One region of the Pseudarthrobacter sp. S3 genome, then DNA from elsewhere that is predicted to be linked to it. Evidence: riboswitches for the same ligand, from Rfam matches in the RefSeq annotation. Region 1 holds a riboswitch; the other holds the start of a gene.
What was found. A riboswitch is a leader RNA that binds a small molecule or an ion and turns the genes downstream of it on or off. The one in region 1 is predicted to bind cyclic di-AMP.
Positions count from the first base shown of each region.

Region 2: another riboswitch for cyclic di-AMP. It lies ahead of ACQCSV_RS04175 (hypothetical protein); the one in region 1 lies ahead of ACQCSV_RS04760 (C40 family peptidase).

Region 1 is NZ_CP189583.1:973,099-988,361, forward strand. It holds gene ACQCSV_RS04755 (M23 family metallopeptidase) at 1-796, shown strand, start outside; cyclic di-AMP (ydaO/yuaA leader) riboswitch at 945-1,107, shown strand; gene ACQCSV_RS04760 (C40 family peptidase) at 1,178-1,870, shown strand; gene ACQCSV_RS04765 (NlpC/P60 family protein) at 2,042-2,788, shown strand; gene ACQCSV_RS04770 (HNH endonuclease) at 3,026-3,526, shown strand; gene mobA (molybdenum cofactor guanylyltransferase) at 3,589-4,311, shown strand; gene ACQCSV_RS04780 (DUF6457 domain-containing protein) at 4,308-4,601, shown strand; gene ACQCSV_RS04785 (molybdopterin molybdotransferase MoeA) at 4,612-6,003, shown strand; gene fdhD (formate dehydrogenase accessory sulfurtransferase FdhD) at 6,130-7,065, shown strand; gene ACQCSV_RS04795 (glycoside hydrolase family 38 C-terminal domain-containing protein) at 7,204-10,239, shown strand; gene ACQCSV_RS04800 (hypothetical protein) at 10,510-11,247, opposite strand; gene ACQCSV_RS04805 (hypothetical protein) at 11,244-11,999, opposite strand; gene ACQCSV_RS04810 (ABC-F family ATP-binding cassette domain-containing protein) at 12,248-13,912, shown strand; gene ACQCSV_RS04815 (ABC transporter ATP-binding protein) at 13,909-15,263, shown strand, end outside.
Region 2 is NZ_CP189583.1:833,341-848,603, forward strand. It holds gene ACQCSV_RS04110 (hypothetical protein) at 167-508, shown strand; gene ACQCSV_RS04115 (type 1 glutamine amidotransferase domain-containing protein) at 615-1,394, shown strand; tRNA gene ACQCSV_RS04120 (tRNA-Ser) at 1,601-1,690, opposite strand; gene ACQCSV_RS04125 (DUF222 domain-containing protein) at 1,951-3,426, shown strand; gene ACQCSV_RS04130 (zinc-dependent alcohol dehydrogenase) at 3,733-4,809, shown strand; gene ACQCSV_RS04135 (6-pyruvoyl trahydropterin synthase family protein) at 4,797-5,192, shown strand; gene ACQCSV_RS04140 (glycosyltransferase) at 5,197-6,411, shown strand; gene ACQCSV_RS04145 (DNA glycosylase AlkZ-like family protein) at 6,415-7,587, shown strand; gene tadA (tRNA adenosine(34) deaminase TadA) at 7,687-8,193, opposite strand; gene ACQCSV_RS04155 (phosphatase PAP2 family protein) at 8,324-9,016, shown strand; gene upp (uracil phosphoribosyltransferase) at 9,059-9,694, shown strand; partial or broken gene ACQCSV_RS04165 (VOC family protein) at 9,754-10,024, shown strand; gene ACQCSV_RS04170 (HAD-IA family hydrolase) at 10,055-10,771, shown strand; gene ACQCSV_RS04175 (hypothetical protein) at 10,856-11,638, opposite strand; cyclic di-AMP (ydaO/yuaA leader) riboswitch at 11,644-11,796, opposite strand; gene ACQCSV_RS04180 (HAMP domain-containing sensor histidine kinase) at 11,897-13,450, opposite strand; gene ACQCSV_RS04185 (response regulator transcription factor) at 13,454-14,194, opposite strand; gene ACQCSV_RS04190 (winged helix-turn-helix domain-containing protein) at 14,818-15,263, shown strand, end outside.

The DNA of each region.
Region 1 (15,263 bases):
TCGCGCGGTTGGCCCCGCTTCGGCGCCGAGAGTGGCCGAGGATTTCACCGCGGAGAGGCCCCGCGACCCACAGCGGGAAGCCCGCCGCCGCCGGGGACCCTTCCGGCAGATGACGGACTTCGCCGCTGCCAGTGGCCTGGGCCAGAAGGCCGGCATCGCCCTGGCGGCAACAGGCCTGGCTCTCACCGTGACGGTTCCTGTGACCGGCCCCGTGATGGCAACTCCTTCACCCGGCCAGGCCGCGTCGGCCGTTTCCGCGGCTCCGCAGCCTGAAGTCACTGCCGAAGCCGCCGCCCAAATAGATTTCAGCCGCTCGTCCGTGGTAACCCAAGGTGATCCCGACGGCAAACTGAAGCAGCTGCTGAGCGCCCAGTCCGCGGGATCCATTACCCGCGCCGCCTCTGCCGGAAGCCTCGGCCCGCCGCTGGCCCAGCTGGCTACAGTCTCTCCCTTCGGATTCCGGGTCAGCCCCATCACCGGCGGCTCCGGCGACTTCCACCGTGGCCAGGACTTCGCAGCGCAGTGCGGAACCTCTGTCCTGGCTGCTGCCAGCGGCACCGTGACCTTCGTTGGCTGGCACCAGTACGGTGGCGGCAACCGCGTGGTGGTGGATCACGGCAACGGCCTTGAAACCACGTACAACCACCTCTCCTCCGCCAACGTCAAGATGGGCCAGACGGTCAGCCGCGGCGATGTGGTTGCCCTCAGCGGCACCACGGGCGCCTCCACGGGCTGCCACCTCCACTTCGAGGTCCAGGTAAACGGCGAAGTCGTTGACCCCAGCGGCTGGCTCTGAATCAAATGATGGCAAACTCTCGAATCGCCGCGACCTGCCGTGACCTGAATGTGACATTGGCGCTGAACTCCTGTAACGTCTAAAGCGCGTCAACTTTTCCGAAGTTGACGTTCTTGAGTGGATTGCCTAGCTCTGCCACCGCTCAAGGTCCGTTCGCATGACATCGTCTGGCAGGGGCGGGGGAACCAATTTTGGTCTTCGAATCTGAAGGCCTTGGGGTTAAGTCGCAAAGCTTCCACTGTGAAGCAGCGTGGCCGGGTGACTCCCATCCGAATCCGACAGCTCACCTCGCAGGCATTGGGAGAGGCTACCTTCGTGTCTTCACGCCATAATTCTGCGCGCCACCGCGCACTACTGGTTCGCACCAACCCCTTGGGATCCGTGTCCAAGGCGGTCAGTGCCAACGCCGGGACCGTAGGTCGCCAGGCTGCTGTTATCGCAGCTGCATCAGGTCTGATCCTGAGCATGGGACTTCCGGCCAACGCCGCGGATACCACCGCCGGTGTTTCCGCCTCTACCGAGTCCGGTTCCGCGCAGACGGCACTTGCCGTAACTGCGGCGCCCACGGCTACCGTTTCCTTCGAGCGCCCCGTGATCAAGACCACGCCGGCACCGAAGGTTGAGACGGTCCGTGCGCAGTCCACGGCCTCCGAAACCGGGGCTCAGGGTGCTGCGGCAACCGAGGTCGCGGCCTCCAAGCTCGCCGACGCCTCCAAGCTCGCTGACACTGTCTCCTCCGCCGCCGCTTCGGGTCTGGCAGCAATTGCCTACACCGGTATCGGCCACCCCTACGTCTGGGGCGGCACCACTCCCAACGGCTGGGACTGCTCAGGCTTCACGCAGTGGGTCTACGCCCAGGCCGGCATCAGCATTCCCCGCACCAATGCCTGGACAGCCATGCGGCCCACCGCCACACCAGCTCCCGGTGACCTGGTCATGCAGAATGGCGGCGCCCACGTTGGCATTTACGTCGGCAACGGCATGATGATCAGCGCACTTAACCCGTCACAGGGCACCCTGCTCCACTCCGTGGCATCCACGGGCTCGTCCGCGTTCTTCACGCTGGCCCCGTAGTTCCCGCCATCCGGCAGTTCCTGCAGCCCTGCGCTGACGGAATGGATTCTTCGCCGGAAACTTTTCGCTAAATCCCCGTTCGGGGCGTGCCGGCGTACCCCCAAGATGCCGGCGCGTCCAAAGCCCTTGGGCTGCCCACGCGGTCCTGAGGAAAACGAAAGAGAGAAATTAATGACTACACGTGCAACTGTTGCACGGCACCGCGCCGAGGTCACCAAGACCAACTCGCTGGCTGTCATTGCCAAAGCTGTCGGCGACAACGCCGGCGGCATGGGCCGCCAAGCTGCGGTTATCGCTGCTGCCTCCGGTCTTGTCCTGACCAGTGGTATCGCTGCGAACGCGGCAGACTCCGGAGTCCAGCGTGAAGCTGCTTCCGCTTCGAACCTCGAAGTTGGGGTTTCCGCGCCTGCCATCATTTCGGCTGCCTCCACCATTGCCATCTCGTACGAGAAGCCAGCCGTGACCACCACGCCGGCTCCTGTTGAGGCTCCCGCGCCGGTTATTGAAGCTCCGGCTCCGGCGAAGCCCGCGGCAACCATCAAGGTCGCGTCGGCAACGCCGGCTGCTCCCTCGGCCCCGGTAGCTGCCAGCGGCAAGGGTGCTGCTATCCTCTCTGCTGCGTACGCCCAGCTGGGTGTGACGCAGGACTGCACCATGCTGGTGACCAACGCCCTGGCCGCCGTGGGTATCAACTACCACGGCTGGCCCGCCGGCTACCTGTCTCTGGGCGCGACCGTTAGTGCAGCCGAGGCCCAGCCCGGCGATCTGTTGTACTACGCAGATGGCGGCGCCGGCGTTGCCCACATTGCCGTCTACGCCGGTAACGGACAAGCCGTGCACGGCGGCTACAACGGCAACCAGACTGTTGTGTTCAGCGCCAACGTTGGTTCAGGACCGGTCTACATCCGCGTGCGCTAGCACCAAAGTCGATCTTCAAAGGACCCCTGCCTCACGGCTGGGGTCCTTTGTTGTTGGCAGGGCTGCTGCAGCGACCCGGACGCGTGTCCCGATCCGACACGTGACTGCTGCTGCGTCCGAAATTAGTTGATCCCGGGATTCTTTGTTTACTCTTGTGGTGTCGATCCATAGCCCGGATATGCCGGGGGCAGCCGGCCCTCGTGCCCCTGACGGGTGCGGCCACGAAGAGGTACGTGCATGCGCACTCTCGTTCTGAATGCTGGATATGAACCGCTGGCGGTAGTCACCTTCCGCCGGGCGCTGGTGCTTGTGCTCACGGGCAAGGCCAGCGTTATTGCCGAAGGCGATGACCCTGTGGTGGGGCCCCAGGAGATTCTGGGCCGCCCGTCCGTGATTCTCCTGAACCGCTACATCCGCCCGAGATACAACCAGGGCACTGCGGTCAGCCGCCGCGGAGTCCTGCGGCGGGACGGTCACCGGTGCGCGTACTGCGGTAAAGGTGCCCACACCATTGACCATGTGCAACCGAAATCACGTGGCGGCGCCGACTCCTGGGAAAACCTGGTGGCTGCCTGCCTTCGCTGCAACAACACCAAAGGCGACCACACTCCGGCTGAAATGGGCTGGAAGCTCAGGTTTGTCCCGGAACCGCCTCATGGCACTATCTGGCAGATCAAGGAACTTGAGAAGCCCACGCCGGCCTGGGACCCGTTCCTGTTGCCGGAACGGGCCGCCTGAATTCCGGCCGCTAGTGCCAGCCCCGCACAGTATTCCAGCCCCCGCACCGTTAAGCTGGGTGGGTGGACGCTGACCCCCTCGACTTCGATGCCGTCATCCTCGCCGGCGGCCGTTCGTCGCGGCTCGGTGGTGTGCCCAAACAGAGCCTGACGTACGACGGCGACTCCCTGTTGCGCCGCTCCGTGGCCGCTGCCGGGGGAGCCCGGGCCGCCGTCGTAGTTGGTCCGGACACTGGGGAAGTGCCTGGCTGGAAAGTACCGGCCGGGTTTCTGCGCTGCCGCGAGGAACCGCCGTTTAGCGGTCCAGCGGCTGCCATTGCGGCCGGGCTGGCGGCCCTGGCTGCTGCGGACGGCAGCCGCCCCGCGCTGACGCTGGTGCTGGCCTGCGACATGCCCAACGTGGGGCAGGCGGTGGCGGTACTGAAGGCTGCGTTGCGTGCACGAGGCCCCGGTGCGGAAAGCTCCGAGGGTCAGCACCCGGGCCGGGAACCGGACGGCGTGTTGGCCGTCTCGGAGGATGGCCGCAGCCAGCCACTGGTTGGCTTTTATAGCACAGCCGCGCTACAACGATCTGTCATCCAACTGGAAACCGCAGGACGATTAATTAATGGGTCGGTGCGGGCACTCCTTGCTAGTCTGGACGTGCAGCATGTCGCCGTTCCGGCCGGCTCCACGGCCGATGTGGACACCTGGGACGATGCCGCCGCACTTGGTGTGGCCGGTTCGGATCCCCTAAGCGGGCTCCGGGGCAACACTGCCGCAGACAATTTGGGAGGCAGCGCGTGAAAAGCCAGGAAGAGACGCTGGAAGAGTGGTGCAGGTCCTTGCTCCAGGCGTATGAACTGGAGGACGTCCAGATCGATGTCAACACCATTCTGTCGCTGGCCGGTGTGGCGGCACACTCAGTGGTCCGCCCGGCCGCCCCTCTCACCACCTTTATTGCCGGATTCGCCGCCGGCCTGGCTGCTGGATCGGGACAGGCTACGAACGCTGCCGCCATGACCGCCGCCATGGACCGTGCCCGCACCCTCGCTGCTGACTATGATGCCGAATCTGCCAGGACCCCCGTCGAATGACTTCCGTTCAGTGACCGCCGCCCCCGGCGACGTATCCGAAAATCCCCAGCAGCAGGCAGCCCCGGCAAAGCACCTTGCCCACACCTGGGAGGAGGCGCGCAAGGCCGCTTTTGATATCGCCACCCCGATTCCGCCGGGCCGGGTTCCCGTGGGCCAGGCGCTGGGCAGGGTCCTGGCCGGCGACATTACGGCGTTGCACGACATGCCGCACTACGCGTCATCTGCGATGGACGGCTGGGCCGTCAACGGCAGCGGTCCGTGGATCGTGGCGGAGACCGGCCAGCGGCTGGCACCCCACCAGGCCAGCCCCATCGTCACCGGCGGGCTGATCCCGCCCGGGGCTAAATCCGTCCTGCGCAGCGAAAGTGCAGTGCTCGTTATGGACGACGACGGCCTGCCGCTGCTGATGACCGGCGGCGCTGCACGTCCCGGCGAGCCCGGGAACGGCCAGCACATCAGGAAGGCCGGCGAGGAAGCCGCCGCGGGAGAAGTGCTGGTCAAGGCCGGCGTAACGCTGAACCCGGCCCATCTGGCGGTCGCGGCCCTGGCCGGGCACGATGACCTGCTGGTCCGGGGCAAGCCGGTGGTTAAGCTCCTGCTGACCGGCTCCGAAGTTGTAGCCCAGGGGCTGCCGGTCCCAGGGCAGGTCCGCGACACCTTCGGTCCGCAGCTCGCTGGCGTTGTGGAAATGCTTGGCGGCATCGACGGCGGCCAGGAACGGATCGGCGACTCTTACGCTGAGTGGCTGGGCGGTCTGGCGGACCTCCCACCCGAGGTTCCCGACCCCTCCGCGCTGCCGGCCGACGTCGTGATCACCACCGGCGGTACGGGCGTCTCGGACACCGATCACCTCCGCCGCGCTGTTGCGGAACTGGGCGGGCGGCTGGTTATCGACGGCATCGCCATGCGCCCCGGGCATCCGGCTGTCCTGGCCGAACTCCCCGATGGGCGCTTTGTCCTGGGGCTCCCCGGAAACCCGCTGGCCGCCATGATGGCACTGTCCACGGTGGGCGAACCGCTGCTGGCCGCGCTGGGCCACGGCGCCATGCCGCCGGTGCAGGAGGTCCCGTGCGGGACCACCATCGAGGCTGAGCCGGGGCGGACCAGGCTGATGCCGTTCCGGCTTTTGTACGGGATGGCGTCACCGGCCAAACACACCGGTCCCGGGATGATGCGCGGACTGGCGTCGGCGCACGGGGTGATGGTTGTTCCGCCGCATGGGGTGCAGCTGGGCGAACCCGTCCCGGCGTTTGCCTTGCCGTGGGGACCGCCGGTGCCCACGCCCGATCAGCCGGGCAGCAAGACCAAGAGTAGGTCCGGCGCGAAACCAGCCACCCGGGCAGCTGGCAAGGACACTGCGAAGCCCGCCGGTCCGGTGGACTGGAGTGCCCTGCTTGGCTAGGCGACGTCCTGCGGAATCCCGTACGCCACAGTTCGGCCAGTGGTGCAATGATGGACCTATGAACAGCGCCAGCCGGCAGGTCCGGAAAGTCCACGGGGCCCTTCAAGACAGTCTGGCGGTTCGCTGATGGGGCGAGTGACGCAGCGCCGCAAGGTGCACAAGTATGTTTTGGATGGCTCGCCCAATGCCCTCGAGTTCCCGGTCCGCCACCGCGAGGACGTCCTCGCCGTCGAAGAGCCGCTGGAAATCCGGCTCGGTCCGCTGTCATTCTCGGTGACCATGCGGACGCCCGGGGACGACTTTGACCTGGTGGCCGGCTTCCTGGTGTCCGAGGGGATTATCTGGGCTCCCGAGCAGCTGGTATCGCTGCGGTTCTGCGCCGGCGAGGACGAAGACGGCGTCCAGACGTTCAACGTGGTGGAAGCCCAGCTGCGGCCCGACGTCGAACTCCCCGCGAAAGGACGGAACGTCTTCACCTCAAGTTCCTGCGGTATCTGCGGCACGGACTCGATCGAGGCAGTGCGCAAGTCCTCCCATTTCAGCCCCGCGGCGGATCCATTGACCGTGCCCGCCCACGTGCTGGCTTCACTGCCAGGACGGCTCCGCGAAGCCCAGGACGTTTTTGACGTTACCGGCGGAGTGCACGCCGCGGGCCTCTTCCGCATAACGGACGACGGCGGCGTGCAGCTCTTGTGCCTCCGCGAGGATGTGGGGCGCCACAACGCCGTGGACAAGGTGGTGGGCTGGGCTCTGCGGGAGCGGTTGCTTCCGCTGACCGGGCTGGTCCTGCAGGTCTCGGGCCGCGCATCGTTTGAACTCGTCCAGAAGGCAGCGTTGGCGGGCATTCCCGTACTGGCGGCAGTGAGTGCGCCGTCGAGTCTTGCTGTGGAGCTGGCGGAGGCCAGCGGCATGACCCTGGCAGGATTCAGCCGGGGCACGAGCCTGAATGTCTACGCCGGGCAGGGCAGGATTACGCTGTCCGCCACGCACGTTCCTGCGCAGGTTCCGGAGCCGGTTCCCGGGAAGGCCGCGGACGAATTAGGCGCGAACGCGCCCGGATAACAGCGGTGCCGGCCCCTTCGGCGGAGATTTACCGTGGTGCTTGGCTATTGAGCTACTAGCCGGTAGATTTTATCCATCGATTGGAAGCTTTTGGTCCGGACTCGAATACTCCAGTTCAAGCACCTAAGAGGGTTTACATTGCATGACGACCGCCGGATCACCGAAGTCCGCTTGGACCGGTTTGTCCGCGAGCGGATCAATCCCGCCGTTTACGCGCGCACCGTTCCGCTCAACCTGAGCAGCTGGGACGCCCCCGGCGAACCGGTGCCCGTGTTGGATGCACTGCGGAATCACTTCGAGCCGCAGGAGCACGGTGCCGCCTGGGGCAAGCCGTGGGGCACCAAGTGGCTGCGCCTCCAGGGCGACGTCCCGGAGGCGTGGGGCACCGGACCGGACACCGCGGTGGAAATCGTGGTGGACCTTGGCTTCATCAACGAAGCCCCCGGATTCCAGTGCGAGGGCATCGCCTGGCGCCCGGATGGCTCCATCATCAAGGCGATTTCGCCCCGGAACCAGTACATTCCCCTGAAACTCCTGGGCAGCGGCATGTCCGTTGACTTCTACGTTGAGGCGGCCGCCAACCCGGACATGGCGCAAGGTTGGACCTTCGCCGCCACACCCTACGGGGATAAGGCAACATCAGGCACGGCGCCGCAGTACCGGCTGGGCAGGATCGCCATCGCCGAACTCAACCAGACGGTCTGGGAACTACAGCAGGACATCGGGACCCTCGCCGGGCTCATGCACGAACTCTCCACCGAGCAGCCGCGGCGCCATGAGATCCTCCGTGCGCTGGAGCGCATGATGGACCAGATGGATCCCGACGACGTCCCGGGCACCGCCGGAGCCGGGCGGGCAACCCTGGCGGAAGTCCTGTCCAGGCCCGCCTATGCGTCCGCCCATCAATTGGTGGCTACGGGCCACGCCCACATCGACTCCGCCTGGCTCTGGCCGGTGCGTGAAACTATCCGCAAATGTGCCCGGACGTTCTCCAACGTGGTGGCGCTGATGGATGAGGATCCGGGCTTTGTGTTCTCCTGCTCGTCAGCCCAGCAGCTGGCCTGGATGAAGGAGTTCTACCCTGAGCTTTTCAGCCGGATCCGGGAAAAGGTCAAGGCCGGTCAGTTCGTCCCGGTGGGCGGCATGTGGGTCGAGTCGGACACCAACATGCCCGGCGGCGAGGCCATGGCACGGCAATTCATTGAGGGCAAGAACTTCTTCCTCGACGAGTTCGGCCTCGAATGCCGCGAAGCCTGGCTCCCGGATTCCTTCGGCTATTCCGCGGCACTGCCTCAGATCGTCAAGTCGGCGGGCAGCCGCTGGTTCCTGACGCAGAAGATCTCGTGGAACCAGGTCAACCGCATGCCGCACCACACCTTCAACTGGGAAGGCATCGACGGCACCCGGCTGTTCACGCACTTCCCGCCCGTAGACACCTACAACGCCGAGCTCAGTGGACGCGAACTGGCGCACGCCGAGCGGAACTTCCGCGACCACGGGCACGGCAACAGCTCGCTTGTCCCGTTCGGCTACGGCGACGGCGGCGGCGGGCCTACGCGCGAAATGCTGGCGGCCGCCAGCCGCACCGCGAACCTCGAAGGCTCGCCCAAAGTCAGGGTGGGGTCCGCCGAGAGTTTCTTCACCCAGGCGGAGGAAGAGTACTCCTCCCTGCCCGTCTGGGTGGGGGAGATGTACCTGGAGCTTCACCGCGGCACGTACACCAGCCAGGCCCAGACCAAGCGGGGCAACCGGCGCAGCGAACACCTGCTCCGCGAGGCCGAACTCTGGTGCTCCACCGCTGCCGTCCGCAACCCCGGTTCGTTCGAGTACCCGGCAGCAGAGCTGAAGCGGCTATGGCGGCTGGTGCTCCTGCAGCAGTTCCACGACATCCTGCCCGGCAGTTCCATAGCCTGGGTCCACCAGGACGCGGAACGTAACTACGCCGCCATCAGCGCCAGCCTGGAAATCCTCATTGGGAAGGCGGCGGCCGTGCTCCTCGGCGGGGGATCGCGGACCTTCCTGCTCAACGCCGCACCGCACGCGCGCAACGGGGTTCCGGCGTTGGCGGCCGCAGAGCTTTCGCCGACCGGCCGGCCGGTCCAGGCAACCGCGCTGAATGGCGGCCATGTGCTGGACAACGGCATCATCAGGGCGGTCCTGGATGCCGATGGCCTGCTTGCCTCCCTGACCGACTACGCCACGGGACGCGAAGCCATCGCTCCAGGTGCGCGCGGCAATCTGCTGGAACTGCACCGGGACACGCCCAACCAGTGGGACGCCTGGGACATCGATGAGTTCTACCGCCGCAACGTCACGGCCCTCACAGCGGCGCAGGCCATCCGGCTGGAGCATGCCGGAACCAGTGCCGTTGTGGTGGTGGACCGGGTTGCCGGCTCGTCACCGGTCACCCAACGGATCACGCTGGATGCCGGAAGCGGATCCCTCACCATCACCACGGCCGTGGAGTGGCAGGAGAGCGAGAAGCTGCTGAAACTGGGCTTCCCGTTGGACGTCAGGGCCGACCGCTCCGCTTCGGAAACCCAATTCGGTCATGTCTTCCGCCCCACCCACGTCAACACCTCGTGGGAGGCTGCCAAATTCGAGATCTGCGCGCACCGCTGGATCCACGTGGCCGAGCCCGGCTACGGTGTTGCGATTTCCAATGCTGCCACCTACGGACACGATGTCACCAGGAGCGTGCGGAATTCCGACGGCGGAACCACCACTTCGGTGCGTCTCTCCCTGTTACGGGCACCGAAGTTCCCGGACCCGACGTCGGACCGCGGCCATCAGGAACTGACCGTGACCATCCGCCCTGGTGCCGGAATCGCCGAAGCCGTGGAGGAGGGGTACCGCACCAACCTTGTGCCCCGGCTGGTCAAGGGCACGCACGGCGCGGAGCCGCTGTTCGCCGTGGACAACCCGGCCCTGGTCATCGAGGCGGTCAAGCTTGCCGAGGACGGTTCGGGCGACGTTGTGGTACGCCTCTACGAGTCCCTCGGGCAGCGGTCCGCCGGCGTGCTCACGGCGAACTTCCCGGTCACGGCCGTTCAGGCCACGGACCTGCTGGAGCGGATCATCGAGGCCCCCGGGGTCAACGCTGCCGCGGCAGAGCAGTCGGTGGAGCTTTTGCTGCGCCCGTTCCAGCTGGTGACGTTGAGGTTCGCGCGGTAGGTGCGGCATGGATGCCGACCGTTCCGCCGCACTCGGGCGGGGCAGCCCTGGGGTGAGTCAGCACTCAGGCGGGGCAGTAAATGCTGACTGGCCGTTAAACGGCTGAGTGGGGGCGGTCCCCAACGGCCCGCCACCACTCATCCCCCCAAAGAATGCAAAGACTCAACGGGCCCGGCGTCCAGAATCTATCCCCGTTCGTGAACAACCGGCACCCAACTTCACACATTCATGATTGTGCCATGTCTAATGATTTTGTGAAAGCACGCAGGGTTACTTTCCGGTAGAAGTCTTTTTCCCAGGCGCATTCAACCCGGACCGCAGCTTGGCTACCCAGATCAGCGCCAGCCCGATGACAAAGCACAGGACGGCGGTGTAGTTGATGACAAACTCCACTGAGTCAAGCGCCGGTGGGAACACCGGGAACAACAGACTCACGCCAATGGCAACCGATCCGAGAACCAGCAGCAATGCCGCCACCCGGATCAAGGCCGGAAGGTTGCTCCGGCAGGCCTGGACCATGGCCGGCAGCAGGACCAGTGAAACGTAGGCAGGGTAGGCACGGCCTGCTGCACCGTAGTACTCCACCAGTAGACCGTTCCTGGCATTCTGGCCTGACATGGCGATTAATCCCGCGGAGGACCCTGCCGTATCCATCATGAGAAACAGTACAAGCACAGCGAGGGAGATCAGGCCCAGGACGGCCATCCCGATCCGTCCCGTGAGCAGCCGGTAAGCGCTGTCGGCCCCAAAGCCCCGGGTGACGCGGATACCCACGAAGAAAATAGCGGCGAAGATGACAAAGCGGAGCAGCAGATTGGCCGCGTTAACCCCGCCGAGCGCCTGGTCGATGGCAAAGTACGGCGCCCGGATGCTGAGCAGGGTGGCGAGCGTCATCAGGGCAAAGATGTAGAAGACTGTCCTGTTCTTCCCCCTCAGGGCACTGGGAACGCGCGCGATGGCCGCCAGGCCGCAGACAGTCAGCGTGGACCACTGCAGGATTTCGATCATCCCAGGTTCTCCCAGATCTTTTCGGTTTTTTCATGGTCATGTTCCTGCCGGCGGAGGGCGCGGCCGAGTGTCTGCAGCCGGTCACCTGCCAGCGTGGTCAGTTCGCCGTCGGATAGGCTGTCGAGCGCGGACTGCCGGGCTTCGGGAAGCCAGCCTGCCTCCGCCTCCGTGACCAGCCCGGTGGCCACCAGGCCGCTGGCAGGGCCGACGCCGGCGGCAAGGGAGGTGGCAACCGCCAGTTCCGGCGCCAGCCGGTTCGCGGTCAGTTGCGCCGAATAGTTCTGCGGGGCGATTCCGGTGGCAACGGAGACCCGGTGCCGCAGTTCGCCGTCGTCGATGGCCTCCACCCAGTTCTTGACCGAGGTGGCGTGCGGGGCCGGCTCCAACGCCGACGAACCGGCCGGCTCGGCAGCCTCGGCAGGCGCCGGCGCGCCGCCCGGGTCCGCGTCTGAACGCGCCAAAACTGCCCGCAGGAGGTCCGCGGTGGAGATCTGGCTGACCAGTTCTGGCCTTGTAGGCGGGTGCGGGTCCGTGAGCAGGCTGTAGGCATCGAACGCCGCCAGCGCAGACACGGGGTTGACGTTATACGCGCGGCTGATGTTGACCACAGTTGTCTCTGCTACCTTGCCCCGGACAAGCTGCTGGGCCAGTGTTGTGCGCTTGATGCCGGACACGCGGCAGACGTCTGCCGTGCTCGTGTGGGGGGCGATGCCGTGCAGCCAGCGCTGGAACGCCTTGGCAGGAATGGGCATATCGGCTCTCTACTGAACGGATGGTCGCTTCCAATTTTAGCCTGATCCCGCAGACGGTTTGTTGCGGCGTGCTGGTTCGACTATGCTTGATGGTCGAGCCCGTTGGTCCGTACACCCCCCAAGTCCGGACCAGCGGGCTCTTTAGTGCCCCGGCACTTTTCGGGGCGGCACATTGCGGATTCACCGCAGTTTCGGGCCGATTTAAGCGGGCTCCTCCGGCCGGGCGGCGGGAGAGGATGGACCAACCTATGACTGCAACCCTTGTTGCCAAAGATCTTTCCGGCGGCCATGACCACCGGACACTGTTCGCCAAACTTTCCCTCACGGTGGCCCCGGGCGACGTGGTGGGCGTGGTGGGCGCCAACGGCGCCGGCAAATCCACCCTGCTGCGACTGCTGGCCGGCGTGGACCAGCCCCAGTCCGGTAGCGTCAGCCTCGCGCCTGCCGATGCCTTTGTGGGCTGGCTGCCCCAGGAACACGAGCGCGTCGCCGGCGAGACTGTGGCAGGTTACATTGCGCGCCGGACCGGCTGCGCCCAGGCCACCGTGGAGATGGAGTCCACCGCCGAGGCTTTGGGTTCCGGCGCACCGGGAGCCGATGACGCCTACTCGCTGGCCTTTGACCGTTGGATGGCCTCCGGCGCGGCAGACCTCGACGAACGCATCCCGCCCGTCCTGGCCGACCTCGGCCTGGACACCGGAGCGCACGCTCCCATGACCGGGCTCTCCGGCGGCCAGGCCGCCCGCGTGGCACTCGCCGCGCTCCTGCTCAGCCGTTTCGATGTTGTGCTGCTGGACGAGCCCACCAACGACCTTGACCTCGCCGGCCTGGCCAAACTGGAAGCTTTTGTCCAGGGCCTGCGCGGCGGTGTGGTGCTGGTCTCCCATGACCGCGAGTTCCTGGCCCGCTGCGTCACCACCATTGTGGAACTGGACCTGGCGCAGAATTCCGTGGCGGTCTACGACGGCGGCTACGATGCCTTCCTCGAGGAGCGCGCCGTGGCGCGGCGCCACGCGAGGGAAAAGTTCGAGGAGTTCGCCTCCACCAAGGCAGACCTGGTCTCCCGTGCCCGGACCCAGCGCGAATGGAGCTCCCAGGGCGTGCGGAACGCCATGAAGAAGAGCCCGGACAATGACAAGATCCGCCGGGCCGCCAGCACCGAGTCATCGGAAAAGCAGGCACAGAAGGTCCGGCAGATGGAATCCCGGATTGCCCGGCTGGACGTGGTGGAGGAGCCGCGGAAGGAATGGCAGCTGCAGTTCACCATCGGCCAGGCGCCGCGCTCCAGTGCGGTGGTGGCCACCTTGCGTGACGCCGTCGTGAAGCAGGGAAGCTTCACGCTGGGCCCGGTGAACCTGCAGCTTAACGCGGGGGAGCGGATCGGGATCACCGGCCCCAACGGAGCCGGCAAGTCGACGCTGCTGCGCCTGCTCCTGGGCGTGCAGATGCCCGACGCCGGCAACGCGGCCATGGGCGCCTCGGTAGCCGTCGGCGAAATTGACCAGGCCCGCGGGCTGCTGGCCGGCCATCTCAATCTTGGCGACGCCGTCGAAGCCGTGCTCACGGACCTGACGCCGGCGGAGGTCCGTACCCTGCTGGCCAAGTTCGGGCTGAAGGCGGACCACACCACACGCCCGGTGGATTCACTGTCGCCGGGGGAACGCACCCGCGCCGCCTTGGCGTTGCTGCAGGCACGGGGAGTGAACCTGCTGGTCCTGGATGAACCCACCAACCACCTGGACCTGCCCGCCATCGAGCAGCTGGAAGAGGCCCTGGAAAGCTACGAGGGCGCGCTGCTCCTGGTGACGCACGACAGGAGGCTGCTGGAGAACGTGCGGCTGGATGTACGGTGGAATGTGGACAACGGAACGGTAACTGAACTGATGGCAGACGCAACGGAGCAACAGCGATGAGCATGGACGGCGTTGCCTGGCACTCCCTATACAACATCTCCCGGGCCAAAAACGGCTCCCGGCCCTTCTCCAAGGCAACGCTGAAGCGGGTGCTGGGTTTCGCCCGCCCCCACCGGACAAAACTGATCGCGTTTGTGGCGCTGTCCATTGTGATGGCGTTCCTGGCTGTCGCCACGCCCGTGCTGGCCGGCCAGGTGGTTGACACCATCGTGGCCAAGGCGGGTACCGACGAAGTGATCCGGCTGGCGATGCTGATCGCCGTGGTGGCCGTAGCCGAAGCAGGGGTGGGACTCGTCAGCCGCTGGCTGTCCTCCAACATCGGCGAAGGCGTGATCGTGGACCTGCGCACCCGGGTCTTTGACCATGTGCAGAAGATGCCCATTGCGTTCTTCACCCGTACCCGCACCGGGGCCCTGGTCAGCCGGCTGAACAACGACGTCATCGGCGCCCAATCCGCCTTCGCGGGAACCCTTTCCGGTGTGGTCAGCAACGTGGTGGCCCTGATCCTGACGCTGATCGTGATGCTCGGGACCTCCTGGCAGGTCACGGTGCTCGCCATGATCTTGCTGCCGATCTTCCTCATCCCCGCCCGCCGGATGGGCTCCCGGCTCGCGGACCTGCGCCGTGAGGCCGCAGACCACAACGCAGCCATGGGCACCCAGATGACCGAGCGGTTCTCCGCTCCGGGCGCCACGCTGGTGAAGCTCTTCGGCCGGCCGGATGAGGAATCCCGCGAGTTCGCTCTCCGGGCCGGCCGCGTCCGGGACATCGGCGTCCGCACCGCCATGCTGCAGTTCACCTTCGTCACCGCGCTGACGCTGGTCTCCGCGCTCGCCTTGGCGCTGGTCTACGGGCTGGGGGGCTGGCTGGCCATTGGCGGGCAGCTCGCCGCGGGCGACGTCGTGGTGCTGGCACTGCTGCTGACCCGCCTGTACGCCCCGCTCACCGCCCTGTCCAGCGCCCGCGTGGAAATCATGAGTGCACTGGTCAGCTTCGAGCGGGTCTTCGAGATCCTGGACCTCAAGCCCCTGATCCAACAGAAGCCCGACGCCGTGGCCATCCCGCCGGGACACGTTTCGGTGGAGTTCGACGACGTCCGCTTCGCCTACCCCTCCGCGGACAAGGTCTCACTGGCCTCGCTCGAGGAAGTATCCACGCTGGACACCCGCGGCGGCGAAGAGGTGCTCCATGGCATCAGTTTCCGCGTGGAACCGGGGCAGACCGTTGCCCTGGTGGGTTCATCGGGTGCCGGAAAGTCCACTATCGCGCAGCTGCTTTCCCGGCTGTACGACGTCGATTCCGGCGCTGTGCGGCTCGGCGGCACCCTTCCCGGGACCGGGCTGGACGTCCG
Region 2 (15,263 bases), 140 kb from region 1:
GTGCCGGTCCAATTCATCCAACCCGAAGGGCTCTGGTCAGCTCAATGGAGGATGTGACCAGGATTGCGGCATCCGTTTGTGCAGGCATCCAGTAGGGCCATGTACCGCGACACGGGGCAGGGCTAGACTGCTGGCGTAAGTCGCCAACCACCTCAGGGAGCACACGATGAACTACTCAGGAACTGGCAACGAGAAAGCCACCCCGGCCAGCGAACTCAACAGGACCCATGTGGGTCAGACAGTCAGTTTTGAGCCGGACGAATTCACACTGGTGTTCGGAAAAATCGCGGCCATCGCGCGCAAGGAAGGCAGCGTGACCATCGCTTTGCAGGGCGTTGAAGGAAGCGGCGGCCTGCAGTCCAGTTACAGCCTTCCCGGCAGTCGGCACGTGTATTTGCAGCCGGACATGCTCACCAATACCGAGTCCACCATCAAAGACCTCTTCGGCAAGGTCCAGGAGAACCTGCGCGGCGGGCACAAGGGCGATGACAGGACGGACAAGCTCTAGCGGGGGAACTATCCGTCGGGTACAGCAAATGTCGTTGCCTTCTAAGCCGGGGACGGTCCAAATTGGGCTGAGGCGTAGGGTTGACGTTAGACGGAAGGAGCACTTCATGAAGAAAATCCTCATGGTACTGACCAGCGTTTCCGAGATCGGCGATACCGGAGAGAAGACCGGGTATAACGTGGCCGAGGCTGCACATCCTTGGAAAGTCTTCAAGGATTCCGGTCATTTCGTCGACTTCGCGTCCATCCAGGGCGGCCAGCCCCCGCGCGACGAGGTGGACTCAAAAGATCCCATCCAGGTTGCCTTCACAGAGGACGAGACTACGCGCGCCGGTCTCTACAACACTGCCCGCGTCGACGTCGTTGATCCTGACCAGTACGACGCCATCTTCCTTGTGGGAGGCCATGGCACCATGTGGGACTTCCCGGACAGCGAAGGCTTGCGGAACCTTGTAGCCGGTGTCTACAACGCCGGCGGCGTGGTGGGCGCGGTCTGTCACGGGCCGGCGGGACTGGTGAACGTTGAGTTGGCCAACGGCTTTCGGCTGGTCGAAGGCAGGAAGGTCGCTGCTTTCACCAACGATGAGGAAGTTGCCGCAGGAAAGAACAAGGTCATCCCGTTCTTTTTGGCCGACCGGCTTGAGGAACAGGGTGCCACCCACGTCTCGGCTGGTGTCTTTGAGGAAATGGTAGTGGTTGACGACCGGCTGGTGACGGGTCAGAACCCGGCCTCAGCCGCTGGCGTGGCCAAGGAGATGGAGAAGCTCCTGGCAGAGGTCATCCACCAGGAAAAAGCCGAGGAACAGCACGAGGCGGAGGCGCTGCGCGCCGAAAAAGACGCCGAGAAGAGCGCCAAGAAGGCTGCTGCGGCAGGCGCCGAGCACTAATGCCCGCAGCGCGCTAAACTGGCGGCCGCCAGTCGGCCTATGTGCGCCGGCGACACCTCAGCAAAGCAAGCATCAGACGACGGTCCACGCCTATCGGGTCCGGACAAGACAGAAGTTTGTTACCGCTACGTTACTGTTGGCGTCTGGCGCGCAAAGCAAAAGGCCCTGCTTCCCTTTGTTTACAAGGGAAGCAGGGCCTTTCTCATTGGCGGTGACGGTGGGATTTGAACCCACGTTGGCTTTGACACCAAACAACATTTCGAGTGTTGCACCTTCGGCCGCTCGGACACGTCACCAACCTGAATAGGTTACCGGAGCATACCGCCCATCCACAAAACGGCATGTGTTCAGCCCCTCATGGCGAAGGGACACTTAGCGCAGCTCCATTGCGAAGGGGCAATTGAGTCCCACGCTTCAGCTCGAACGGACAGTCGACGGCCTCCAATGTAGCGCCCTCGACGTGCTGCACGATCAGGGGCCGAGGAAGGCCGCGGAGTTATGCACATAGCCATTGGGCTTCGGCGTTATTGTCGGACCCTCACGGGATGATTTGTGTATGGATAGCAGAGGAGCTGTGGCGGCGGCGGAGGCCCTTTCGGCGTCCTTCGCTGAGCTAGCAGTGGCGCTCCGCGGCGGGACCGTTTCCTCCGGGTCCTGGGATGCTGATCCGTTGCGCCGGGTAGCGGATGGTTTGCTGGACGGGCTGGCCGAGATCTCACGGTTGGACGCGAAAAGTGCTGCCCTGAAGGTCTGGCTGGCTGCCGGTTACAGCGCCGCTGCCGAGGCCCTGGCGGGCCCTGCTGAGTCGCCGCAGGACCATAGCGGGCAGGAGATGGCTGTCGTCGCTGAGGTCGCGTGCGTGCTGGCGGTCAGTGAACGCGCCGCCAGTGCGCTGCTCGCGGAGGCGCGCGCGCTGACCACGGCCCTGCCGCTGACGTTCTCGGCGTTGCAGGCCGGGGTCATTTCGTGGCAGCACGCCCGGATCATGGTCGATGAAACCACTAACCTCGACAGGGCGGCCGCGGCGGCCCTCGAAGCGCATTTCCTGGACCCGGACGTCGCGAATCCGGCCCGTGGCTTCGCCGGTGAGCTCATCCCCGGCCGGTTCCGGCACAAGGCCGGCACCTGGCGGGAACGCCATCATCCGGTCAGCATCGAACAACGCCACCTACGCGGTATCCAGGACCGGCGGGTGGAGTACGCCCCGGACCGTGACGGGATGGCCTGGCTCTCCGCGTACCTGCCCGCCGATCAGGCCGCGGGGATCTGGGACCGGACCACCGCCGCCGCCCGGGCCCTCCAGGGGCCTCATGAGGGCCGGACCCTCAGCCAGCTCCGCGCAGACTCCGTCGCGACCTGGCTCCTGACCAACGCCAGCGCCAGCGCCGGGGCCGGAACCGGTGATGAGGGTAGGGAAAACAGCGGCAGCGCGACCGGTGAAACGAGCCACCAAGAGACCGGGGGCATCGCCGTGAGCGGCGGTGTTCCCTCGCCGCGGGCACAGGTGTTGATCACCGTGCCGGTGTTTGCGCTGTTGGGCCTCACGGATGAACCGGCCATGCTCGACGGATACGGACCGATCCCACCGTCCATGGCCCGCCAACTCGTGGCGGAAGGTGCGGAGTCCTTTCACCGGGTCCTGATCGATCCGCGGGACGGTGCTCCGCTGGAGATCGGGCGGACCAGCTACCGGCTCACGAAAGCGCAACGCCAATGGCTACGGCTGCGGGACGGCAAATGCCCGTTTCCCGGCTGCAGCAACCACTCCGTCGACAACGAAGCCGACCACATCCTCCCCTGGTCCCACGGCGGCACCACCGGCATCAGCAATCTCGGTCAGCCCTGCCACAAACACCACCGACTCCGCCACACCACAGCCTGGAAACCCACCGCAGCCAACAAGAACGAGCCACCCGGCTGGATCTCACCCACCGGACGCCACTACACCAGCGAACACCCCGACTGGGAACCACCACACTGGCCACCACAACAGTCGGGCCAATGGTCCGCGCTGGCGCCCCGTGCAGATTGAGGAGTGCCCGAAGACGAAATTCCGGGCGAACCCGTGGGGGCGATCCCTTTCCCAAACTGGGACTTCTCCCTCACTGCCCGCAGCAACGTCTGACCACCAACCCCAAAGAGAATGCAGCGTTATGGCCGTGGCAGGACTGTAACGCGGGCAGGGTTAGGGCTGGCAAGGCTGAGGCGGGCAGTACAGGGCCGCCTCCCATTAACAGTGCGAACGGACAGTTACGGCCCCGATTTCAAGGGCTTCAAGTGTCATCTCGACCGGAGTGGGTGTCGCGGAGAGCGCCCGCGGACTAGATTCATAAGCAAGATGGCGAACTCAGACAAAGAGGCACAGGCAACCGCGTACTGGACTACGGGGCCGGAACACGGCGAGCTTCGGAACGAGGCTCTGCACGCCCCCGGACCCGGCGAAGCTTTGGTCCGCACGCTGTATTCAGGCATCAGCAAGGGCACGGAAATTGTGGTCCACACCGGCTCCGTCCCACCACGCGTGGCCGAGGAGATGCGCGCGCCGCACCAAGAGGGCACCTTCCCGTCGCCCGTGAAGTTCGGGTATCTTTCGGTGGGCATTGTGGAGGAGGGGCCCGGAAACTGGGCGGGCCAGAAGGTCTTCTGCCTCAATCCACATCAGGACCGCTACGTCATTTCCACAGACGCCCTCACCAGGATTCCCGACGGCGTCCCGGCCCGCCGCGCCGTCCTCACAGGCACCGTGGAAACCGCCGTCAATGCCCTCTGGGAAGCCGGACCGAGGCTGGGGGACCGGATCGCCGTCGTCGGCGCCGGTCTGGTGGGCGGTATGGTGGCCACACTCCTGCGCACGTTCCCGCTGGCACGCCTCCAACTGGTGGACCTTGACCCGGAACGTAGGCACCTGGCGGACAAGCTGGGCGTGGGGTTCGCCCACCCCGATGATGCCAAATCGGACTGCGACATCGTATTCCACTGCTCTGCCTCCCAGGAAGGCCTCGAACGCAGCCTGCAGCTGGCCGGCTATGAGGGGGAGATCATCGAGATGTCCTGGTACGCCAACCGCAAAGTCACGCTGCCGCTGGGAGAGGACTTTCATGCACGCAGGCTCTCCATCCGGGCCAGCCAGGTGGGAGTGGTTGCCCATGCGCGGCGCCACCGCCGGACCACGGCCGAGCGCCTGGAACTGGCTGTTGAGCTCCTCAAAGACCCCGTCTTCGATGCCTTCCTTACCGGCGCCTCTCCGTTCACGGACCTGCCGGCAGTAGTGCAGGATCTCGCCGATGGCAAGCTGGAAGCCCTGTGCCATGTGATCGAATACCCCAACGCTGACAGCCTTGGAGCGTACAACCCCGGGCACGACAGCCCGGCAAAACCGGCCCCAAAGACAGGAAGTAGCCAGTGTTCAGCCTGACCGTCCGACGCCACTTTATGATCGCCCACAGCCTCCCGCGGGAGGTATTCGGCCCGGCCCAGGCCCTCCACGGGGCGACGTTCGTGGCGGAGGTGACATTCCGCCGTCGTGCGCTGAATCCGGACTCGATCGTCCTGGACATCGGGGCTGCGGGCGGCATAATCGAGGACGTGCTGTCCGGCCTCAACTACAAAAACCTGGACGAACATCCGGACTTCGTGGGCAGGCTTAGCACCACCGAGGCACTCGCGGAATACATCGCCCACGCCGTCGCAGCCAAGCTCAGGGATGACGACGACGGCCGCGGGCTCGCGGGAATCGACGTCACGCTGCGCGAAAATCCGGACGCCTGGGCAACTTACGTATACGATCTGTCCGCCTGATCCCATGCTGGTCAGGTTCCTGGTCCCCGCCAATATCCGCCACAACTCCGGCGGCAATATCTACAACGCGCGGCTCACCCACGGACTGAGAACGCTGGGCGTTCCTGTGGAGACCCTGACGGTGGAGGGTTGCTGGCCGGAGGCCAGCGCCACGGAACGACGGCGGCTGGGCGGCCTGCTGGGCGCCTGGGACCCAAAGGTGGACGCGCGGCAGGCAAACGTCACTCCGGAAACGGTCACGCTCGTAGACGGACTGGTTGCGTGCGGCGCCCCCGACGAACTGGAGTATGCCGCGGCTGCCGGACAACACACCTGGGTCCTGCAGCACATGCCCTCGCCCAGCCACCCCGACGGCGAAGGGCGCGCGCTCCGGGCGGCTACCGGAGTGATCTGCACGAGTTCGTCCGCCGCCGCCTCGGCGTCGGAAAAGCACCGGCTCCCCGCCAGCCGGGTTGCCCTGCCCGGGACGGACCCCGCACCGGTGGCGCCGGGTTCGGCGCCGCCACACATCGTTGCGGTGGCAGCGCTGCTGCCCAACAAGGACCAGTTGCTGATTGTGGCGGCGCTGGCCAGGCTCCAGGACCTCGCCTGGACAGCGTCCCTGATCGGAACCGACGACGCCGATCCCGCCTATGCGGCACAGGTCCGGGCGGCCATTGCCTCCTCTGGAATGGAGGACAGGGTGCGCGTGACAGGCCAGCTCGCCGGGACCGCACTGGCGGACGAATGGAACCGGACAGACCTGAGCATTCTTGTGTCCCGGGCCGAAGCCTTTGGGCTTGTGGTGACGGAAGCGCTGGCCCACGGCATCCCTGTCATTGTGCGGGAGGGAACCGGCGCCGTGGACGCGTTGGGACTGGCCGCGAGACTTGGCGGCAGGCTCGCGGGAAGACCGGACGGCGAGCGTGGTGGTGAACGTGATGGCGGGATATATGCGGTGCCAGGTGCCGCCGTCGGACTCGCCGGATCCGAAGGCGACGCACCTCGTGGCAATGGACCTGAAGACCACCACGCGGACGTGCTCGGTTCAGTGATCCGGCAGTGGTTGGTGGACGAATGTCTCCGCGCTGCCTGGCGTGCGGCTGCCCTCGCTGCACGGGAACGGCTGCCCGGCTGGGACTCCACGGCCCGGAACGTCCTTGAAATCCTCGGTGGATCTGCTGAAGCAGTGACTGCCGAAGGGAAGCCTATCGCCACGGGGACGGCCGGTGGACAATAAGCCATGACCACGCTCCCAAGCTCCGCCACCGTCTTGATCCCACCGGCGATCCCTCCGGCAGTAAGCCACGATGCCCCGGATCCGCAGGTGCTCACTCCAGAGCTCCTCAGGGCTTGGGCCTGGCACAAGCAGGGCCTCGATGGCACACTGCTGGGCGCGGACGCCGCCGACGTGTATAGCAGGGCCGGCTGGGCCCGTTCCGTCGGCGGAGCCAACCCCTACCTCACGCTCTTTGCCCGCGCCGGCACCAGCCGCGCGCAGGCGGATGCCGACGTCCTGGCGCTGAAAATCCATGAGCTGCCCACCGCCCGCGGCTGCACCTATGTGCTGGGTCGGGATGACTTTGCGTGGGGCCTCCAGATCGGCCGGGACGCCGCCGTGGCGCCGTTCCGTGTGCTGGCAAGAATGGGCGTTGAGCGTGGCGAGATCACGCTCCTGGAGGAGGAAATCCTCCACGCCCTGGCCGAGTCCGGCAGCCCGCTGGACCCCAAACAGCTCAAGGACCTGCTGGGCGCCTCGGTCCGGAACCTCGGCGAGGAGGGCAAAAAGAAAGGCGCCGCCACCACGTTGCCCACGGCCTTGGGCCTCCTCCAAGCGGACGGCCGGATCCGGCGCGTACCCGCCAACGGCCGGCTGGATCAGCAGCGCTACACCTACACACTGTGGGGTCTGGCGCGCACCGCCATGGACGACGACGCCGCCCGCAGCCTCCTGCTGCAGCGCTATCTCGGCTGGACTGGCGGTGCCACGGTCAAGCAGTCGCAATGGTTCACCGGGTTCACCCTGGCCCATACCAAGGCTGCGTTGGCCGCCACCGGGGCGGTGGAAATTCCCACCGCCAAGGGCGAGGTGCTATGGGTGCTGCCCGACGACGTCGGACGGCTTGCGTCGTTCGAGGCGCCGGCCGAGGAACAGATTCAGCTGCTGGCCGGCACTGACTCGTTGGTCCTGCTCCGCAGGAACTCGGGGGATCTGTTTGCCGAGCAGGACAAGGGAAAGCAGGTCCTGGGGTCCACGTTGGCGTTGCAGGCTGATCTGCCGGACCACCCCATCTTCGACCGCGGCCGGATCATCGGACTGTGGCAATACGATCCGGGGGAATCCCGGATCGCCCATTGGCTGTTTGGCGGGGCCACGCCCGCAGTATCCCGGCGCATCGGCGAGGTAGAGGCCTAGATCCGGGAGGAACTGGGCGACTTCCGCTCCTTCAGCCTAGACTCACCAGCCTCGCGCCAAGACAGGATCGACGCCCTTGATGCCGCCGGCTAAGCCGCGTTACTGCTGGCTGCGGTGCGCAGCGAAAAAGTCCCTGAGGACCGTTCCGCACTCCTCTTCCCGGACGCCGCCGTACACCTCAACCCAATGGTTGAGCCGGCGCTCGCGGAGGACATCGAACACGGAGCCCGCCGCTCCGGCCTTCTCGTCCCAGGCTCCGAAAACCACGCGGGGAATCCGGGCCAGCACCACCGCGCCGGCGCACATGGGGCACGGTTCCAGGGTCACCACCAGTGTGCAGTCCGCAAGCCGCCAGCCATCCCCGGTGCCGCCGTCGAGCTTGGACAAGGCACGCAACCTTTCCGCGGCCTGACGGATGGCTACCACCTCGGCGTGGGCGGTGGGGTCTCCCAGTTCCTCCCGCTGGTTCCGTCCGGTACCCAGCACGGCGCCGTCGGGCCCTATCACCACTGCGCCGATGGGCACGTCATCGGTGGCCAGGGCGCGCCGGGCTTCGTCCAGGGCAAGACCCATCCATTCGAGGTGGTTTTTTCCTGCAGCGGCCATGGCTCAATGATAGTTTCGAAGGATATCCATCCTTGACACCCACTGACGCCAGGAGGAATGCGTGGACGGCGATACATTCAGGGGCCGTGTAGGCCAATGGTTCAAGCCGTATGCCGCCTTGTGGCTCACCATGCTGGTGGGTGGTGTGCTGGTGGTCATCCTGGCACTGCTGGGTGCTGAGGTTTACGACAACGTAGTGGACGACGCGGGACTGACGTCGTTGGACCTGCCCGCGCTGGAGCTGTCCCAGAGCCTGCGGAGCCCGGCACTGGATGCCGGGGTAACCGCTTTTACCAACATCGGCGGGGGCATTGGCATGCCCATCCTGGCCAGCATCCTGACCGGCTGGCTGACGTTCCTCAGCCGGACCTGGCGTCCGATCATCCTGGTGGGCGGTGCCGCGGCTGTCTCCACAGTGGCTACCACTGTGGGCAAGCGCTTGGTTGGCCGTACCCGCCCGGACCACTCCGAAGCGGTCCCGCCCTTCGAGACTTCGCCGTCCTTTCCCAGCGGCCACACCCTGAACACGACGGTGGTGATCGGCGTCGTGGTGTACGTCATGTGCCTGCAGTTCGAAATGCTGTCGGCGCGCATCACTGCCATCACCGCCGGGGTGATCTTCATCATCGCCATGGGCCTGAGCAGGGTGTTCCTGGGCCACCACTGGCTCACGGATGTGATGGCCGGCTGGTTCCTGGGCCTTGCCTGGGTTGGCATCGTGATCCTGGCGCACCGGCTCTTCCACGTGCTGCGGAAACGCGAGCACGCGGGCCCGGCGCCGACGTTCGAACACCCAGTCCTGCGGGATGATCCGTCGAGCTGATTCCCGGCCTGAGGCTGCCCGCGTGGGTGATAGTTTTGACGCATGCGCACTCTCGTTGTGGACCACCCGCTGGTCGCCCATAAACTCACCGTCCTGCGGGACAAGAACACTCCGTCGCCGGTCTTCCGGCAGCTGACGGAAGAGTTGGTGACCCTTCTGGCCTACGAAGCCACCCGCGAGGTCCGCACCCAGCCGGTCACCATTGAGACGCCGGTCAGCACCACCGTGGGCACCGCTTTCACCAAGCCCACGCCGCTGGTGGTTCCCATCCTGCGCGCCGGGCTCGGCATGCTCGAGGGCATGACCAAACTGGTCCCCACCGCTGAGGTGGGCTTCCTGGGCATGGCCCGCGACGAGGAAACTTTGGACATCATCACCTACGCGGAGCGGCTCCCGGAAGACCTGACGGACCGGCAGATCTTTGTGCTGGATCCCATGCTTGCCACCGGCGGAACCCTGCGCGAAGCCATCAAGTTCCTGTTCAAGCGCGGCGCCTCAGACGTCACGTGTATCTGCCTCCTGGCCGCGCCGGAAGGCCTGGCCAAGCTCGAAGAGGAGCTCGCCGAGGCGAACGTCACCATCGTCCTGGCGTCCATCGACGAACGGCTCGACGAGAAGTCCTACATTGTTCCGGGGCTCGGCGACGCCGGCGACCGCCTGTACGGCATTGCCGGCTAGTTATGCGCTGCTCCAGAATTTAGGTCTTCCGCTTTCCCGCCGCCGCAGTTAACGTGTGGCCGAGGGAAGGCCTCCGCTTCGTCCAGCTGACCCCGCCGGGTTCCGCCTGCTCCATCTGTCTCGGCGAGGGCCTCAATGACGCCCCTCCAGGCACGGCGCCAAGCCTGCAGATGGTGGTCAGTGACATCCAGGCCGCCCACGACCACCTCAAGGGCAAGGGGGTGGAGGTCAGCGACATTGACGTGCAGGGCTGGGGGGCACTTCGTCTACTTTGCGGATCCCGACGGCAACAAGTGGGCGGTGCAGTACATCCCGGGCCGTGACGCCTAAGCCCGTGGCGTGTGAGGCAAAATAGGCAGCATGAACATCCCCACACCTGCCGCCACACGAACACCTGCCGCCACACGAACACCTGCCGCCACACGAACACTGACCTGTCGTGCCGTCCTTTTCGATATGGACGGCACTTTGGTGGACTCCACGGCAGTGGTAGAAGAGGTATGGGGAGAATTCGCCGCCAAGTATGGTCTGGACATCGCCGAAATCCTGCGCACTTCGCACGGCATCCAGGCCGCGGATACGGTGCGCCGGTTCGCGCCGGCCGGAGCCGACGTTGTGGCGCTCACTGCCGAACTCGGCGCCGTGGAAAGGGTGCGGACTTCCGGTATCGTCGCGTTGCCTGGGGCTGCCGAGCTGCTTCGAAGCCTCCCGGCCGAGGCCGTGGCACTGGTGACCTCAGCGGACAGGACCCTTGCAGACATCCGCATGGACGCCGCGGGACTCGCCATGCCAGCCACGGCCGTGACGGCGGAACTGGTCACACGGGGCAAGCCGCACCCGGAAGGGTACCTGAAGGCAGCCGGGCTGCTGGGCGTGCAGCCGGCGGACGCCCTTGTGTTCGAGGATGCACCCGCCGGAATTGCGGCAGGTGTTGCCGCGGGGATCCGGACTGTGGCCGTGGGCCCCAACACAGGCGCATTGCCGGCAGGAGTGCTCCACATCCCGGACTACGGTGCAGTGACAGTCTCCGTTGAACCGGACGCCGCGGGCCGGCAGATCATTTCTTTCCGGCTTTGACGCCGGCCTTTAACGCCGGCAGATCAGCTTCGTGATCCGCTGGCGCAGCTCAGCGACGCCGGCCGCCGCCGCCGCTCAGCCGGCCTAGTACCAGTTGTGCGACAGGTGGAAGTTCAGGGCGCCGCACGGTGACTGGTAGCGCTCCTGGATGTAGTTCAGGCCCCAGTTGATCTGCGTGCGGTAGTTGGTGAGGTAGTCCCCGCCAGCGCTCGCCATCTTCTCAGCGGGCAACGACTGGACGATGCCGTACGCGCCGCTGCTGGCGTTGGTGGCCGTGGTGGTCCAGTCGGATTCCTTGGTCCACAGCGTCTGCAGGCACTGCATCTGGTCAGCGGACCAGCCGTAGGTCTCCAGTTGACCGGCGGCGTAGGCCTGGGCTCCTGCGGGGTCGTTGACTGCCACAACAGGTGCCGGGACAGGCTCGGGAGCCGGCGCCGGGACGGCCTCGGGAGCCGGCGCCGGGACGGCCTCGGGAGCCGGCGCCGGGACGGCCTCCGGGGCAGGTGCGGGGGCAGGTGCCGGTTCGGCAGCCTGGGGCGCGACGTTGATCTCGGCCGGTGCAGCTCCCGGGGCGGCCGGGGTCTGGATCTGGGCTGCTTCGAAGCTCAGCTTCGACTGGGCGCTGGCTTCTTCGGCGGACTGGTCCGCGCTGGCTGCAAGCGACGCGGATTCGGAAGCGTGTGCTGCGGCGCTGACGCCCACCAGGAGGGCGCACGCCGTCGCAAACACGGCGACGCGCTGGCCCACGGAGGGAATCCGGGCCGCCTTGGACAGTGGGGACATAGCTGCACCGACGCGGGTCTGCTTGCGGCGGCGGTTGGACTGTGGGTCGCCCTGCGGGCGTGTTTCTACCTTGAATTCAGACATGGTGGATCGCCTCTCACACCTGCGGAGTTAGCTGTCGGGTTCGGATGAGGGCATCCGGCCACACGGCACAATCACGTGTTGGCTTAACCCCAAAGGGCACTTGGTGCCCGGGACGGTGGGTCCCCCGCCTCTGCCTCTGAAACGGGAATCCGGGAAGCGGCAGAGCTTGGCGTCATCCGGATATGCGGCCCGAACGGGATCCGCACCTGTTCGACGGTACAGGAGCTGGAAGCTTAAGTCACATTTCGGTAACAGGAATCACGACGACGGTGTGTCGCCTTGCTGTGCTCGCGCTTCAGCTGGTTGCGCCACCGCACCGGCTGGGAGGAGTAAGGCGAACTCTGTCCGCCCGGCCCGCGATGTCACGGCCACGCTACCGCCGTGCGCCGCCATGATGGACTGGACAATGGACAGGCCCAGGCCGCTGGTGCCCTCCGATGCCCCGGAGCCCGAGGCCGGTGCCGTGCCCTTGCGGGCCGCGTCTGCGCGGGCAAACCGGGAGAAAATGTGGTCCACGAACTCCGCAGGGATGCCGCCGCCGTCGTCCGTTACCGTCACCGCTGCGCTGCCATCGGCAGATCTCGTAACGGCGGTGACCACGGTGGTCCCGGGCGGCGTGTGCTTGCGCGCATTCGAGAGCAGGTTGACCAGCACCTGACGCAGTTGGGAAGCATCACCGGTGACGGCGAGCGGTTCGTCAGGCAGTTCAAGGCGCCAGCGGTGGTCCGGGGCTATGACTTTCTCGTCACTGACGGTTTCGATGACAAGCTGTGTGAGGTCCACCTCACTGAGTTTCAGGGGCTGCCCCTCATCGAGCCGGGCCAGCAGGAGCAGGTCCTCCACCAGGGTGGTCATGCGTTCGGACTGGCTCTGGACCCGCGCCAGGGATTTCCGGCCGTCCGGCGTGAAGTCCTCGGTCATCCGCATCAGCTCCGTGTAGCCGCGGATGGCGGTCAGCGGGGTGCGCAGTTCGTGGGACGCGTCCGCAACGAACTGCCGCACCTTGGTCTCGCTCCGCTGCCGCGCCTCGAGTGCGTTGGCGACGTTATCCAGCATCAGATTGAGGGCGTGTCCTACGCTGCCCACTTCGGTTCCGGGGTTGGAGTTCGACGGCGGGACGCGCACCGCGAGTGCCACCTCGCCCGCATCCAGCGGGAGCCGGGCCACCCGGGTTGCAACCTCGGAAAGCTGCTCCAACGGCTTCATGGTGCGCCGGATGAGCACGGTTCCTGCCAGCCCGATCAGCGACAGGCCGCCAAGGGAAACGAACACAAAAGTCCAGACCAGCGACGTCAGCGTGCTCTCCTTGGCAGCGAGCGGAAGTCCCGTGACCAGGATATCGCCGTAGCCGGTGTCCACGGCCACAATCCGGTAATCCCCGTTGGACAGCGAACGGTCCACAGGAAAGCCGGTCCGGGTCAGCGCCAGCAGGGTTTGCTTATCTTCCGGGTCGAGCGCCAGGCGTGCGGTGTCCGAGTTCAGGAAGCCGCCGCTGGGGATCTGGCCGTCCAGAATCCGCGCATTCAGCGTTCCCACGCTCTGCCCGCGGGCGTCGAGCGGGTCTGTCCGGCCGTTGAATCCGCCCAAACCCGGACGGCCAGGACCGTTCGAGAGTTTGGCGGCCTGGCTCAGTTGTTCATCCAGCTGGCCGGTCAGAAAGTTGTCCATGGAAGTGTAACTGAACAGGCCCACAGCGCCGCAGATGGCCACCAGCAGTGCCATGGCCAACAGGATCAGTCGCGTGCGCAGATGCCACGTGTCAGGTTTCAGCCAGCTCCGGGCCGGTGTTGGGGTTGCTCGCGGTGAGGACATGGCCTAGTCCGCCGGCTTGATGACGTATCCGGCGCCGCGAACAGTGTGGATCATGGGCGGATGTACGGCATCCACTTTCTTTCGCAGATATGAGATGTAGAGTTCCACGATGTTGGCCTGGCCGCCGAAGTCGTAATTCCAGACGCGGTCAAGGATCTGGGCCTTGCTGATGACGCGTTTAGGATTCTCCATGAGGTACCGGAGCAGTTCGAACTGGGTGGCCGTGAGCTGGAGGTCATCGCCCGCACGGGTCACGTCGCGGGTGTCGATGTTGAGGACAAGATCGCCCACCACAAGTTCGGCTGTGTCCATCGCCGCAACGCCGGACCGTTGGACCAGGCGGTGCAGCCGCAGCAGGACCTCCTCCATGCTGAACGGCTTGGTCACGTAGTCGTCCCCGCCGGCCGCGAGACCCAGGATCCTGTCCTGGACGGCGTCCTTGGCGGTCAGGAAAAGCGCAGGCACCTCCGGGGCGAAGGTGCGGATCCTGCCCAGCAGCTCAACGCCGTCGAAGCCTGGCAGCATCACGTCCAGTACCAGGACGTCCGGGCGGAACTCCTTGGCGAGCTTCACGGCCTCGGGGCCATCGGCGGCAACGGCAACAGACCAGCCGGCCATGCGCAGCCCCATGCTCATCAGTTCGGAGAGGCTGGGTTCATCGTCAACCACCAGGGCACGGATGGGGGAGCCGTCCGGGTGGGTCAGTCGCGGAAGGTTGTTGGTCATGGAGTGCGAAGTGGCCATGGGACAACTCTCCGATCATTGAGTTAGCCCGCGCCATGGGGTTCCTGTGCGCACGCTGTGAATCCCAGCCTAGCGAGCTGAGTGCTCAGAGATGGGTGCAGATAATGCACGGGCTGGAGCCGTTTCCGCCGGACAGGCGGCAAAAGGCAGTAAGCAATTTCAGGAAGCCATACTGCGGTGAATTTGAAGGACTTAAAACTGCGAATGGACGAATATTGTTCGCAAAAATGGGCTATTTGCACACCTTCGACGGACAACAACCGCTATTTTGTCGTCATATCAGAATGGTGATCCATGACACAAATCCGCATTGTGTCTCACTATGCGGAACAACGCACCCATTGTTACTTGCAAGTTCTCATTGTTACGTTGCACACTTTGAATTGTGAACAAGAACTCAACAGCACCTGCAGCCGCAGAATATTGGTCCAGCACATCCGCTGCTGCCGACATGCGCTGTTGTCGAATGCACGCCTGACCTTCAGACCCCACGGAGTTCCTAGGCATTCGCCCCCAAGCCCAGCGCCCCCAAGCCCAGCGTAGGGCGCCCTCCCCAGATCTCATTGCGGGGAAATTCAGCATTCGAGCCGCGATGACGGCCATTCACATTGAGGTAAGCATTCATGTCAGTTGCATCCGGATACGTCCATATCTCCGTCCGTAACGCAGGCAAGGCGGGCCAGGCCTCCGGCCTCCGCCAGGGCTTCGGCGCCCGGCCGGCATTCGTCCCGGCAGCCCCCGGCGCCAGCTTTCCTGCCCCCGGCTACGCACCGCAAGGCTACAATCCAAATTCCTACGGCCAGCTCCGCGCTGTCCAGCCTGCCGAAGCCGCGCCGCTGACCGCGCCCACCCCGCTTATCGCTGGTCCAAACGCCGTGCGGCCGGTCGCCAACGACACCGTTGCCCGTGGATTTGTCCTCTACATGGGCATCGACGAGGAAACCGCAGCGGCTGCCGGCACCTCCATTGCCAAGCTTGCCCAGGAAATCCGCACTTACGCACAGTCACTCGTGACCGGCGCCGAAAGCTACGCCGCCGTTGCCGTGGCCCCGGCCGGCACCACCGGTTC